3 regions of the Lelliottia sp. EB106-05-01-XG201 genome follow, and region 1 is predicted to be linked to each of the others. Evidence: predicted binding sites of a transcription regulator. Region 1 holds the regulator's gene; each other region holds the start of a gene.
The links. Region 1 encodes CRP, which controls carbon source genes, mostly activating them, when cyclic AMP is high. Its sites were predicted from a motif close to ATGTGANNNNNNTCACAT; they were not measured.
Positions count from the first base shown of each region.

Region 2: the regulator CRP is predicted to act here: its motif matches at 1,531-1,548, upstream of cdd (cytidine deaminase).
Region 3: the regulator CRP is predicted to act here: its motif matches at 2,342-2,359, upstream of hpt (hypoxanthine phosphoribosyltransferase).

Region 1 is NZ_JBYTDV010000001.1:4,325,648-4,329,854, forward strand. It holds gene AC3WS9_RS20300 (phosphoribulokinase) at 1-757, shown strand, start outside; gene AC3WS9_RS20305 (OsmC family protein) at 844-1,248, opposite strand; gene crp (cAMP-activated global transcriptional regulator CRP) at 1,555-2,187, shown strand; gene AC3WS9_RS20315 (YccS/YhfK family putative transporter) at 2,246-4,207, shown strand, end outside.
Region 2 is NZ_JBYTDV010000001.1:1,594,968-1,599,174, forward strand. It holds gene sanA (outer membrane permeability protein SanA) at 1-459, opposite strand, end outside; gene cdd (cytidine deaminase) at 589-1,473, opposite strand; gene AC3WS9_RS07440 (CidB/LrgB family autolysis modulator) at 1,602-2,297, opposite strand; gene AC3WS9_RS07445 (CidA/LrgA family protein) at 2,294-2,692, opposite strand; gene AC3WS9_RS07450 (hypothetical protein) at 2,909-3,175, shown strand; gene dusC (tRNA dihydrouridine(16) synthase DusC) at 3,248-4,180, shown strand.
Region 3 is NZ_JBYTDV010000001.1:3,834,841-3,839,047, forward strand. It holds gene AC3WS9_RS17940 (ABC transporter ATP-binding protein) at 1-801, opposite strand, end outside; gene can (carbonate dehydratase) at 909-1,571, shown strand; gene hpt (hypoxanthine phosphoribosyltransferase) at 1,678-2,214, opposite strand; gene AC3WS9_RS17955 (glucose/quinate/shikimate family membrane-bound PQQ-dependent dehydrogenase) at 2,419-4,207, shown strand, end outside.

The DNA.
Region 1 (4,207 bases):
GGTGGAGGGCGATAGCTTTCATCGCTTCACCCGTCCTGAAATGGACATGGCTATCCGCAAAGCCCGCGATTTAGGCAAGCACATCAGCTACTTCGGGCCAGACGCCAACGACTTTGGCCTGCTGGAACAAACCTTTCAGGACTACGGCCACACGGGCAAAGGCCAGTCGCGCAAGTACCTGCACACCTACGACGAAGCGGTACCCTGGAATCAGGTACCAGGCACATTTACTCCGTGGCAGCCCCTGCCGGAGCCGACTGACGTGCTGTTTTACGAAGGATTGCACGGCGGCGTGGTGACGCCGCAGCATGACGTGGCGCGCCACGTGGATCTGCTGGTCGGCGTGGTGCCGATTGTCAATCTGGAGTGGATTCAAAAGCTGACCCGCGACATGAGCGAGCGCGGCCATTCGCGCGAAGCGGTGATGGATTCGGTGGTGCGTTCGATGGAGGATTACATTAACTTCCTGACGCCGCAGTTTTCCCGCACCCACATCAACTTCCAGCGCGTTCCGACAGTCGACACCTCTAACCCGTTTGCGGCGAAAACCATTCCTTCGCTAGATGAAAGCTTTGTGGTGATCCATTTCCGTAACCTGGAAGGCATCGATTACCCGTGGCTGCTGGCGATGCTGCAGGGCTCATTCATTTCGCATATCAATACGCTGGTGGTGCCGGGCGGGAAGATGGGGCTGGCGATGGAGTTGATCATGATGCCGCTGGTGCAGCGGTTGATGGAAGGCAAGAAGATCGCCTGAGGTTTGATGCCGGATGGCGCTGCGCTTATCCGGCCTACAAAAGCACGAACGTAGGGCGGGTTAGCGAAGCGCCACCCGCCAACGAATTAAGCGTCAATCACTTCATACGAATGGGTAATCTTCACCGCTTTTTCCAGCATCAGCGCCACAGAGCAGTACTTCTCCGCAGACAAATCCACCGCGCGGGACACCGCGGCATCTTTCAGCTCTTTACCGGTGACAATAAAATGCAGATTGATATGCGTAAACAGACGCGGCGCTTCTTCGCGACGCTCTGAGGTCAGCTTCACTTCGCAGTCGGTCACATCGTGACGGCCTTTTTGCAGAATCGACACCACGTCAATTGCGCTGCACCCGCCAGCCGCCATCAGCACCACTTCCATCGGGCTTGGCGCTTTATCTCCGGAGTTACCGTCCATCAAAATCTGGTGCCCTGAAGCGGATTCGCCAAGGAACGTTAAACCTTCAACCCATTTCACACGCGCTTGCATTTTTATTAACTCCGAAGTTGCATTTTTATGAACAGATTACGCGTGCGTTACAATTCTCGCAACGGAAGGCGACCTGCATCATGCTGAAGCGAGACACCAGGAGACACGCGGCTAAAGCTATGCTAAAACAGTCTCGATGCTACAGTAATACATTGACGTTACACATGTATGCAGAGGACATCAAACTTTACTGGCTGCGAACAGTGCGACAGCCACTTCCCAGGTACGGGTAAGAATTCGATTGCAACCCCAGAGTCAGGATGCGATTTTGACTCTGAGACAGCTTATAACAGAGGATAACAGCGCATGGTGCTTGGCAAACCGCAAACAGACCCGACTCTCGAATGGTTCTTGTCTCATTGCCACATTCATAAGTACCCATCGAAGAGCACGCTGATTCACCAGGGTGAAAAAGCGGAAACGTTGTATTACATCGTCAAAGGCTCGGTGGCAGTGCTGATCAAAGATGAAGAAGGGAAAGAGATGATCCTTTCTTATCTGAACCAGGGCGATTTCATCGGTGAACTGGGCCTGTTTGAAGAAGGCCAGGAACGTAGCGCCTGGGTGCGTGCGAAAACCGCGTGTGAAGTCGCTGAGATCTCCTACAAGAAATTCCGTCAGCTGATCCAGGTGAACCCGGACATCCTGATGCGCCTTTCTTCGCAGATGGCTCGCCGCCTGCAGGTCACTTCCGAGAAAGTGGGCAACCTCGCCTTCCTGGACGTCACCGGTCGCATCGCGCAGACGCTGCTGAACCTGGCGAAACAACCTGACGCCATGACCCACCCGGACGGTATGCAAATTAAAATTACCCGTCAGGAAATTGGTCAGATCGTGGGCTGTTCTCGCGAAACCGTAGGTCGTATCCTGAAAATGCTGGAAGATCAAAACCTGATCTCCGCTCACGGTAAAACTATCGTGGTCTACGGGACCCGTTAATTCCGCAAAATCCGGCGTGCCATCGCAAGATGTCACGCCGTTTTTGTCTCTGACGACTATGTGGCGCAGGCTGATTTATCACCCGGAAGTTAACTACGCACTACGTCAAACTCTGGTGTTATGTCTTCCCGTGGCCGTTGGTTTGATCCTGGGCCATCTGCAACAGGGGCTGCTGTTTTCTCTCGTCCCCGCCTGCTGCAACATTGCCGGTCTCGATACTCCCCACAAACGCTTTTTCAAACGTCTGATTATCGGCGGCTGCCTGTTTGCCGGATGTAGCCTCGCCGTGCAGCTGCTGCTGGCGCGCGATATCCCGCTGCCGCTCATTCTGACCGTGCTGGCGATGACGCTGGGCGTCACGGCGGAGATCAGCGCGCTTCACGCCCGCCTGCTGCCCGCATCGCTCATTGCCGCCATTTTCACGCTGAGTCTCGCCGGAAATATGCCCGTCTGGGAGCCGCTGCTGATCTATGCCGCCGGCACGCTGTGGTACGGGCTGTTTAACTGGTTCTGGTTCTGGATGTGGCGAGAGCAACCGCTGCGCGAATCCCTGAGCCTGCTCTACGTCCAGCTCGCCGAATATTGCGAAGCCAAATACACCCTGCTGACGCAGCACACGGACCCGGAAAAGTCCCTGCCGCCGCTGCTGTCGCGCCAGCAAAAAGTGGTCGATCTCATCAGCCAGTGTTATCAGCAGCTGCACATGCTGGCGGCCAATAAAAATCATGAATACAAACGCCTGCTGCGCGTCTTCCAGGTCGGGCTGGATCTGCAGGAGCATATCTCCGTCAGCCTGCATCACCCGCAGGAGGTGCAAAAGCTGGTGGAGCGCAGCCACGCCGAGGCGGTGATCCGCTGGAACGCCCAGACGGTCGCGGCTCGCCTGCGCGTGCTGGCGGACGATATTCTGTATCATCGCTACCCGACGCGCTTTACCATGGATAAACAGCTGGGAGCGCTGGAGAAAATCGCGCGCCAGCATCCGGATAACCCGGTCGGGCAGTTCTGCGCATGGCACTTTAGCCGCATCGCGCGCGTGCTGCGCACCCAGCGCCCGCTCTACTCCCGCGACCTGATGGCCGATAAGCAAAAACGTCTGCCGCTGCTGCCTGCGCTGAAAAGCTATCTGTCGCTGAAATCCTCCGCCCTGCGCAACGCCGCGCGCATCAGCGTCATGCTCAGCGTGGCGAGCCTGATGGGTGTCGCGCTGCACTTACCGAAGCCCTACTGGATCCTCATGACCGTGCTGTTTGTCACCCAGAACGGCTATGGCGCCACGCGAGTGCGCATTCTTCACCGGGCGCTCGGGACTTTTGCCGGGTTAGTGATTGCCGGGGTGACGCTGCACTTCCACGTTCCCGACGGCTACACCCTGGCGGGAATGCTGGTGATTACGCTCGTGGGCTATCTGATCATCCGTAAAAACTACGGCTGGGCGATGGTCGGGTTTACGGTGACGGCGGTATATACCCTGCAACTCCTGACCCTGAACGGCGAGCAGTACATTGTCGCGCGGCTGGTGGATACGCTTATTGGCTGTTTGATCGCCTTCGGCGGCATGGTCTGGCTGTGGCCGCAATGGCAAAGCGGCTTGTTACGCCAGAACGCCCACGATGCGCTCGAAGCCGATCAGCAGGCGATTCGTTTGATACTGAGCGACGATCCCAAAGCCTCGCCGCTGGCCTATCAGCGCATGAAGGTCAACCAGGCGCACAACGCCCTGTTTAACTCGCTGAACCAGGCGATGCAGGAGCCGGGCTTTAACTCGCACTATCTGGCGGATATGAAGCTGTGGGTGACGCACAGCCAGTTTATCGTCGAGCATATCAACGCCATGACCACGCTGGCGCGCGAGCACACCATGTTGACGCCAGATCTGGCGCAGCGGTATTTGCAGTCGTGTGAAATTGCATTGCAGCGCTGTCAACAGCGTCTGGAGTACGACGCGCCGGGAGAATCGGGGGATTCGAACATTCTGGAAGCGCCAGAGACGCTGACCCACGGGCCGATGAGCACCCTC
Region 2 (4,207 bases), 2.7 Mb from region 1:
CGCTCGCTCGCAGTGGAAGCGCTGAGTGATGATGATAAAATCGTTAGTATCGAAGACCTTACGTGTGCGGACGATGGAATCCAGGGTGCGGAACCCGGCGTAGTCGAGCACGATATCTGCCGGATCGACGCCTGCGGCAATCAAATCTTTGCGCATGGTCATCGGCTCGTTATAGCTCTGCAGGGCGTTATCCCCGCTCAGCAGCAGGTAATTAACCTTGCCGCTATTGTAGGCGTTCAGCGCGCCCTGAATGCGGTAGCGGTAATACTGGTTAATCACGCCGGTGCGATAATATTTGGCGGTGCCCAGCACCACGCCGACCTGCCGATAAGGCAAATCCTGCAGATCGTCAAAGATATAGGGGGCGGTTTTCCAGCTCATCCAGCGGTCGAGGCCGAGCACCGTCAACAGCAGAATGCCGACCAGGACAAACAGGCTGTAAAACACGCGCTTTAACATGAAGATGGCTCGTTCCGTGGAGGGAAATTTTACTCAGGCTACTTTACCCGCCTGGTAAGCGCAAGAAACAGCGGTTTGATTGGGGGGATTTTCATCAGCAGGGCGGGCATTTCTGCCCGCACAGGAGAATCAGGACAGAAGCTGACGGTCGATACTGGTGCAGCCGAGCGCTTTCAGCGTCGCGGCGGTGGCGTCCCACTGGATCAGCGGCGCATCGGCAATTTCAGCCAGAATCGCGCGCTGGATATCCGGATAGTCGTAGCCGTTCAGGCTCAGCAGGTTCAGTGCGCCTTGCAGCGGAGGCAGCGTCGGGTTGAAGGCAGCGTTTTCCGCATAGCTCCCGGAGAAAATTTTGCCATCACGCAGTTCCAGCGCCACGCCGCTCGGCGATTTGCTGTACGGGGTGTGGCTTTTGTTCGCCGCCTTGATGGCCGCTTGCGCCAGCTCATCGCCGGTCAGGGCGTAGCCGTGATCCTGGTCGTCCATCAGCAGGGTTTTGATATCCAGATCTTTCGGACCAAAGGCGTCCGGCAGGTAGTCACCCAGCGTATGCGGCTCGCGACCCGGCAGGTTGATGCGCAGCTCCAGCCCGCTATTCAGCTCATTCATGAACTGGCGGCAGTGACCGCAAGGGGTGTAGTTCACGGTGATGGCCTGCAGCGCTTTTTCACCGCGCAGCCAGGCATGGCTGATGGCGCTTTGCTCCGCGTGGACGGTCTGTTGCATGGTCGCACCCAGGAACTCCATGTTCCCGCCGAAATACCAGGTCCCGCTCACGCCGCGCGCAATAGCGCCAACGTTGAAATGGGAGAGATCGGCTCTGGCGCAGGCGGCAGCCAGCGGCAGCAGTGCGAAAGCCAGCGCGTCTTCGTCCAGTCCCGTTGCCTGTTTAAGCGTCGTGACCTGCTCCGCAGTCAGCAGGGCGGGGAAGTGCGTATCCGCCAGAACCGGAGCCAGGGCTGATTGCAAATTCTCTGCGAGCTGGGCAAAAGCAGTTTGAAAACGTGGGTGCATGGCAATGCCTCATAAAGGTTAATGGATCGGTAGTGTACGGAGCCGATAGCGCTTTATATGTGATCCACTTCTCATTATGTATGCAACTTATGAAAACAAAATGAAATTTGCGCGACGCATCGCAAATTTTAGCCCACCACCGCCAGAATTATCGGGAACAGGAACGGGGCAATCAGCGAGGTCATGATCCCGCAAATCACCAGCGCCAGCGAGCTGAACGCGCCTTCCTGATAGTCCAGCTCGGCGCAGCGTGCCGTGCCCAGGGCGTGCGAGGCCGTCCCCATCGCCAGTCCGCGGGCGGCTTTGGTGCGGATACGCATTAAATTTAGCAGGGTATGACCGAATACCGCGCCCAAAATACCGACAAAAATAACGCACATCGCGCTGATCGCCGGGATCCCGCCGATACTGCCGCCCACGGCCATCGCAATCGGTGTGGTCACGGATTTCGGCAGAATAGAGGCGGCGATTTGCGGCGATGCGCCCATCAGCAGGGCAACCGACGTGCCCGTCACCATGGCGACGACGCTGCCGATCAGGCAAATGGTGATGATCGACTTCCAGCGCGCGCGGATCTGGTGCAGCTGTTCATACAGCGGGAAGGCCAGCGCCACCACGGCGGGCTGCAGCAAATCGTTGAGAATTTTGCTGCCCGCGAAATAGCGCTCGTACGGAATCCCCGTCAGCAGCAGGAAGGGAATAATCACTACCATCGCCACCAGCAGCGGGTTGAGCAGCGGCATCTTGAAACGCGCGGCAAGTTTTCGTGCGGCGAAAAATACCACTAAGGTCAGCGGCAGCGACCACCAGATATTGGCCATCATTTTTGACTTCCTTTCTGCCCAACCACTTTGCGTTCGCCATGCACCAGATGCGAACTCCAGCTCACTACCAGGAACACCACCAGCGTACTCACGGCACAGGAAACCAGGATCGGACCGTACTGGGCTTTAAGCAGATCGTAATATTGCATCACCCCGACGCCGATCGGCACAAACAGCAGCGCCATATAGCGGATTAGCACGAAGCAGCCAGGATTGACCCATTTGGCGGGCAGAATTTGCAGCGCCAGCAGTAAAAACAGAATCAGCATGCCGATAATGCTGCCGGGAATAGTGATAGGCAGCAGAGATGAAATAAAAATCCCTGCGTACAGGCAGGCATAAATCAGCACGAACGCGCGCAGGTACTGCCAGATGATATTGAGAGTTTTGCTCATGGTGATAGTCCTTGGGGGAACGCATTCATCATACAATTAAACATAGAAACGTGCTACGGATCACAACATGAATTTTGAGCATACCAGACATTCCCTTTTGGAACGTCGGGCGTTTCCATAGGATTCATTGTAAAAGCCTGTCAAAACAGTGTAGTTGCGGTGACTATTTTTGAAGCAGTGATATGATAAATCCACTCTTATGGACAGGGGCTTTGTATGTCAAATTTCATCTTTTTCAGGAAAGGTACACAGATTTCGACAGTCAGGAAAGGCGATACGGATGCCGCATCGCACCTGAAACAGCAGGGCTATGAGCAGGAGTTTGAAGAGATCGAAGCGGCGGATGCCTCAAGCGCGCTGGCGCGTTACCACGATATTAAAAAAGAAGAAGAGCTGAATTTATACGCTTTCGCGACGGGCCCGATTTTTACGGTACTGATTGTGGTCGTTGCCGCAGCGGTGGGCTACCTGGTGATGAGATAGACCTGCGTTAAGATCTTTGCAGGCCACCAGAGAGCGGCTACTATAGCGCCTCTTTTTTCACAGGGTCTACGAATGCGTGTTTTACTGGCACCGATGGAAGGTGTGCTCGACTCCTTAGTGCGCGAGTTGCTGACGGAAGTGAACGATTACGATCTCTGCGTCACCGAGTTTTTGCGGGTGGTCGATATGCTGTTGCCAGTAAAGTCGTTCTATCGACTCTGCCCGGAGCTGCATCGCCAGAGCCGGACCACCTCCGGCACCCTGGTGCGTCTGCAACTGCTGGGGCAATACCCGGAATGGCTGGCGGAGAACGCGGCCCGCGCCGTGGAGCTCGGCTCTTACGGCGTCGATCTTAACTGCGGCTGCCCGTCGAAAATGGTCAACGGCAGCGGCGGTGGTGCGACCTTACTAAAAGATCCTGAGCTGATTTATCGCGGTGCCAAAGCGATGCGCGAAGCGGTGCCCGCGCATCTGCCGGTGACGGTGAAAGTTCGTCTGGGCTGGGACAACGGCGACAGACAGTTTGAAATTGCCGATGCGGTGCAGCAGGCCGGGGCGACGGAGCTTGTCGTTCATGGTCGTACCAAAGATGACGGCTACAAAGCAGACCGAATTAACTGGCAGGCGATCGGGGAAATCCGCAAGCGTCTGTCGATACCGGTGATCGCCAACGGTGAAATCTGGGACTATGAAAGCGCGCAGGCCTGTCTGAAAGAGACGGGCTGTGATTCGGTGATGATCGGTCGCGGCGCGCTGAATATCCCCAACCTCAGTCGGGTGGTGAAGTACAACGAACCGCGCATGCCGTGGCCGGATGTGGTCACATTGCTGCAAAAATATTCGCGTCTGGAAAAGCAGGGCGACACCGGGTTGTATCACGTGGCGCGCATTAAGCAGTGGCTGAGTTACTTACGCAAAGAATATTCTGAGGCGCTGGGATTGTTTCAGGAGATTCGTACACTACAAACCTCGGCAGAGATTGCCCGGGTGATCCAGTCCAAATAGGTGTGGCCCGACAGGCGCGCGCCGGTC
Region 3 (4,207 bases), 490 kb from region 1:
GCCCTGCTCGCGCAGCACTTCCACTTCCAGCGTTGAGGTATCCACCAGACGATACTGATAGCCCTCCAGCTTCGGCAGCGGGCTTTTCGCCGCCAGGTCGAGGATAAAGGTTTCGGATTTCAGCTTGGAGAGTAGGTTTTTCATCGAGGTGTTTTCCACCAGCTCGCCGCGCTGAATGATACCGATATTGCGGCACAGCATTTCCGCCTCTTCCAGATAGTGGGTGGTCAGAATAATGGTCGTGCCTTTGTCGTTGAGATCCTTCAGGAAACCCCACATCGAGCGGCGCAGTTCGATATCGACCCCCGCCGTCGGCTCATCGAGGATCAACAGCTTTGGCTCGTGCATCAGAGCACGGGCGATCATCAGACGACGCTTCATCCCGCCGGAGAGCATCCGCGCACGTTCGCCGCGTTTTTCCCACAGATCGAGCTGTTTGAGGTACTTTTCGCTGCGCGCAATGGCGTCCTGACGCTCCACGCCGTAGTAACCCGCCTGGTTAACCACAATCTGCTGCACGGTTTCAAACGGGTTGAAGTTAAATTCCTGCGGCACCAGCCCCAGCTGACGTTTGGCGTTCACCACGTCTTTTTCGAGGTCATAACCAAACACCGCGACGCTGCCGGACGTTTTGTTCACCAGAGAACTGATGATGCCGATGGTGGTGGATTTCCCTGCGCCATTCGGCCCCAGCAGCGCGTAGAAATCCCCCGCTTCGACCTGCAGATCGATTCCACGCAGCGCCTGAACGCCGCCGGAATAGACTTTTTTAAGCTGCTTGAGCTCAAGTGCGATTGTCATGAATTAAACTTACCTATAGTTCTGACACACGTTGTGTGGTTTCAATAAAAGTCGAGTTACCCTATATTAGCGCAACGCTATTACTCGGTTACAGGTCGTTAACCTCTATGAATGACATAGATACACTCATCAGCAACAATGCACTATGGTCAAAAATGCTGATAGAAGAGGACCCGGGATTTTTTGAGAAGCTGGCTAAAGCGCAGAACCCACGCTTTTTGTGGATTGGCTGCTCTGACAGCCGCGTCCCGGCGGAACGCCTGACAGGTCTTGATTCAGGTGAGCTGTTCGTTCACCGTAACGTCGCAAACCTGGTCATTCACACCGATCTCAATTGCCTTTCCGTCGTGCAGTACGCGGTGGACGTGCTGGAAGTGGAGCACATTATTATTTGCGGCCACTACGGCTGCGGTGGCGTGCAGGCGGCGGTCGAGAACCCGGAACTGGGGTTGATCGATAACTGGCTGCTGCACATTCGCGATATCTGGTTCAAACATAGCTCACTGCTGGGCGAAATGCCGCAGGAGCGCCGCCTCGATACCCTTTGCGAGCTGAACGTGATGGAGCAGGTTTATAACCTGGGCCATTCGACCATCATGCAGTCGGCGTGGAAGCGCGGGCAGAAAGTCTCGGTTCACGGCTGGGCGTACGGAATTCACGACGGGTTGCTGCGTAACCTGGAAGTGACCGCCACCAACCGCGAAACCCTGGAGCAGCGCTATCGTTCCGGGATTGCCAACCTCAAACTCAAGCACGTTAACCACAAGTAACCTGCAAAAAAGCCGGGTGGCGGCTTCGCCTTACCCGGCCTACGATTCACCGTTCACGCTTTTGTAGGCCCGGTAAGCGCAGCGCCACCGGGCAATACCGCTGAGATTACTCGTCCAGCAATACCACTTTTCCGACATACGGCAGATGGCGATAGCGCTGTGCATAATCAATGCCGTAACCCACCACGAACTCGTCCGGGATTGAGAAACCGACAAATTCAACCGGGACGTCCACTTCGCGACGCGTCGGTTTATCCAGCAGGGTACAAATCGCCAGGGATTTTGGTCCGCGCAGGCTCAGGATCTCGCGCACTTTAGAAAGGGTGTTACCGGAATCGATAATGTCTTCTACGATTAACACGTCCTTGCCGCGAATGTCTTCGTCCAGGTCTTTCAGGATTTTCACATCACGGGTGGTCGACATCCCGCTGCCGTAGCTGGAGGCGGTCATGAAATCCACTTCATGGGACACCTGAACTTCACGGCACAGGTCTGCCATGAACATGAATGAGCCGCGCAGCAGACCCACCAGCACCATATCGCTGCCGCTGTCCTGATAACGTTCGGTGATTTGACGACCCAGTTCGGCGATACGCGCTTTGATCTCCGCTTCCGGGATCATCACTTCAACAGTATGTTTCATATTACTAACCGTATGATTTAAAACCAATCTATCACTGCGGATGCTGATACGTCCGGCAATGATTCACAAGTTCAGCAGTATACCAGCAAATGGATTGGCCTGGCGCATGAGTTACAAAAAGCTCATTTTGTGATTCCGATCACACTTGTTAATACCTATAATTAATTGCTATCAAATAATTAACAAACTACAGAGTACTTTTCTATGGCTGAAACAAAATCTCCACAGCCGCGTCTACTGGTAACCTTAACAGCCGCATTTGCCGCTTTCTGCGCGCTGTATCTGTTAGCCGGTGGCGTATGGCTGGTCGCGTTAGGCGGCTCCTGGTACTACCCAATTGCGGGCCTGGTCATGGTTGGCGTGACTATCCTGCTGTTACGTCGTAAACGTTCCGCGCTGTGGCTTTACGCAGCATTACTGCTCGCGACGATGGTCTGGGGTGTCTGGGAGGTCGGCTTCGACTTCTGGGCGCTCACGCCGCGTAGCGACATCCTCGTCTTCTTTGGTGTCTGGCTGATCCTGCCGTTCGTCTGGCGTCGCCTGGTGGTGCCTTCTAACGGTGCCGTCGCTGGGCTGGTCGTTGTCCTGCTGATTACTGCTGGCATTCTGACCTGGGCCGGATTTAACGATCCGCAGGAAGTGAAAGGCACCCTGAGCGCCGATTCCACCCCTGCCGCCGCAATCTCTCAGGTGGCGGACGGTGACTGGCCGGCGTATGGCCGCAATCAGGAAGGTCAACGCTACTCGCCGCTGAAGCAGATCAACGCCGACAACGTGAAAAACCTGAAAGAGGCCTGGACCTTCCGTACCGGCGATCTGAAGCAGCCGAACGATCCGGGTGAACTGACCAACGAAGTCACGCCGATCAAAGTGGGCGACATGCTCTACCTGTGTACCGCTCACCAGCGTCTGTTCGCGCTGGATGCAGCGACGGGCAAGGAGAAGTGGCACTTTGATCCGCAGCTGAACACCAATACCTCGTTCCAGCACGTGACCTGTCGCGGTGTCTCTTACCACGAAGCGCGCGCGGAAACGGCCTCTCCGGAAGTGGTGGCAGACTGCCCTCGCCGTATCATTCTGCCGGTGAACGATGGCCGTCTGTTTGCCATCAACGCCGAAACCGGTAAGCTGTGCGAAACCTTTGCCAACAAAGGTATCCTCAACCTGCAGACCAACATGCCGGATACCACGCCGGGCCTGTATGAGCCGACGTCTCCGCCTATCATCACCGATAAAACCATCGTCATCGCCGGGTCGGTCACGGATAACTTCTCTACCCGTGAAACCTCTGGCGTGATTCGTGGTTTCGACGTGAATACCGGGAAACTGCTGTGGGCCTTCGATCCGGGCGCGAAAGATCCAAACGCGATCCCGTCGGATGAACATACCTTTACCTTCAACTCCCCGAACTCCTGGGCACCGGCCGCGTATGACGCGAAGCTGGATCTGGTCTATCTCCCGATGGGCGTGACCACGCCAGATATCTGGGGCGGAAACCGCACGCCAGAGCAGGAGCGTTACGCCAGCGCGATTGTGGCGCTGAACGCCACGACCGGGAAACTGGCCTGGAGCTATCAAACCGTTCACCACGATCTGTGGGATATGGATATGCCGTCTCAGCCGACGCTGGCCGACATTACCGTCGACGGTAAAACGGTTCCGGTGATTTACGCTCCGGCAAAAACCGGCAACATCTTCGTGCTGGATCGTACTAACGGCAAACTGGTGGTTCCGGCTCCGGAAAAACCGGTCCCGCAGGGTGCGGCGAAAGGCGACTATGTTTCTAAAACGCAGCCATTCTCTGACCTGAGCTTCCGTCCGAAGAAAGATCTGACCGGCGCGGACATGTGGGGCGCCACCATGTTCGACCAGCTGGTGTGCCGGGTGATGTTCCATCAGCTGCGCTATGAAGGCATCTTCACCCCGCCTTCTGAGCAGGGCACGCTGGTCTTCCCGGGTAACCTGGGGATGTTCGAATGGGGCGGTATTTCCG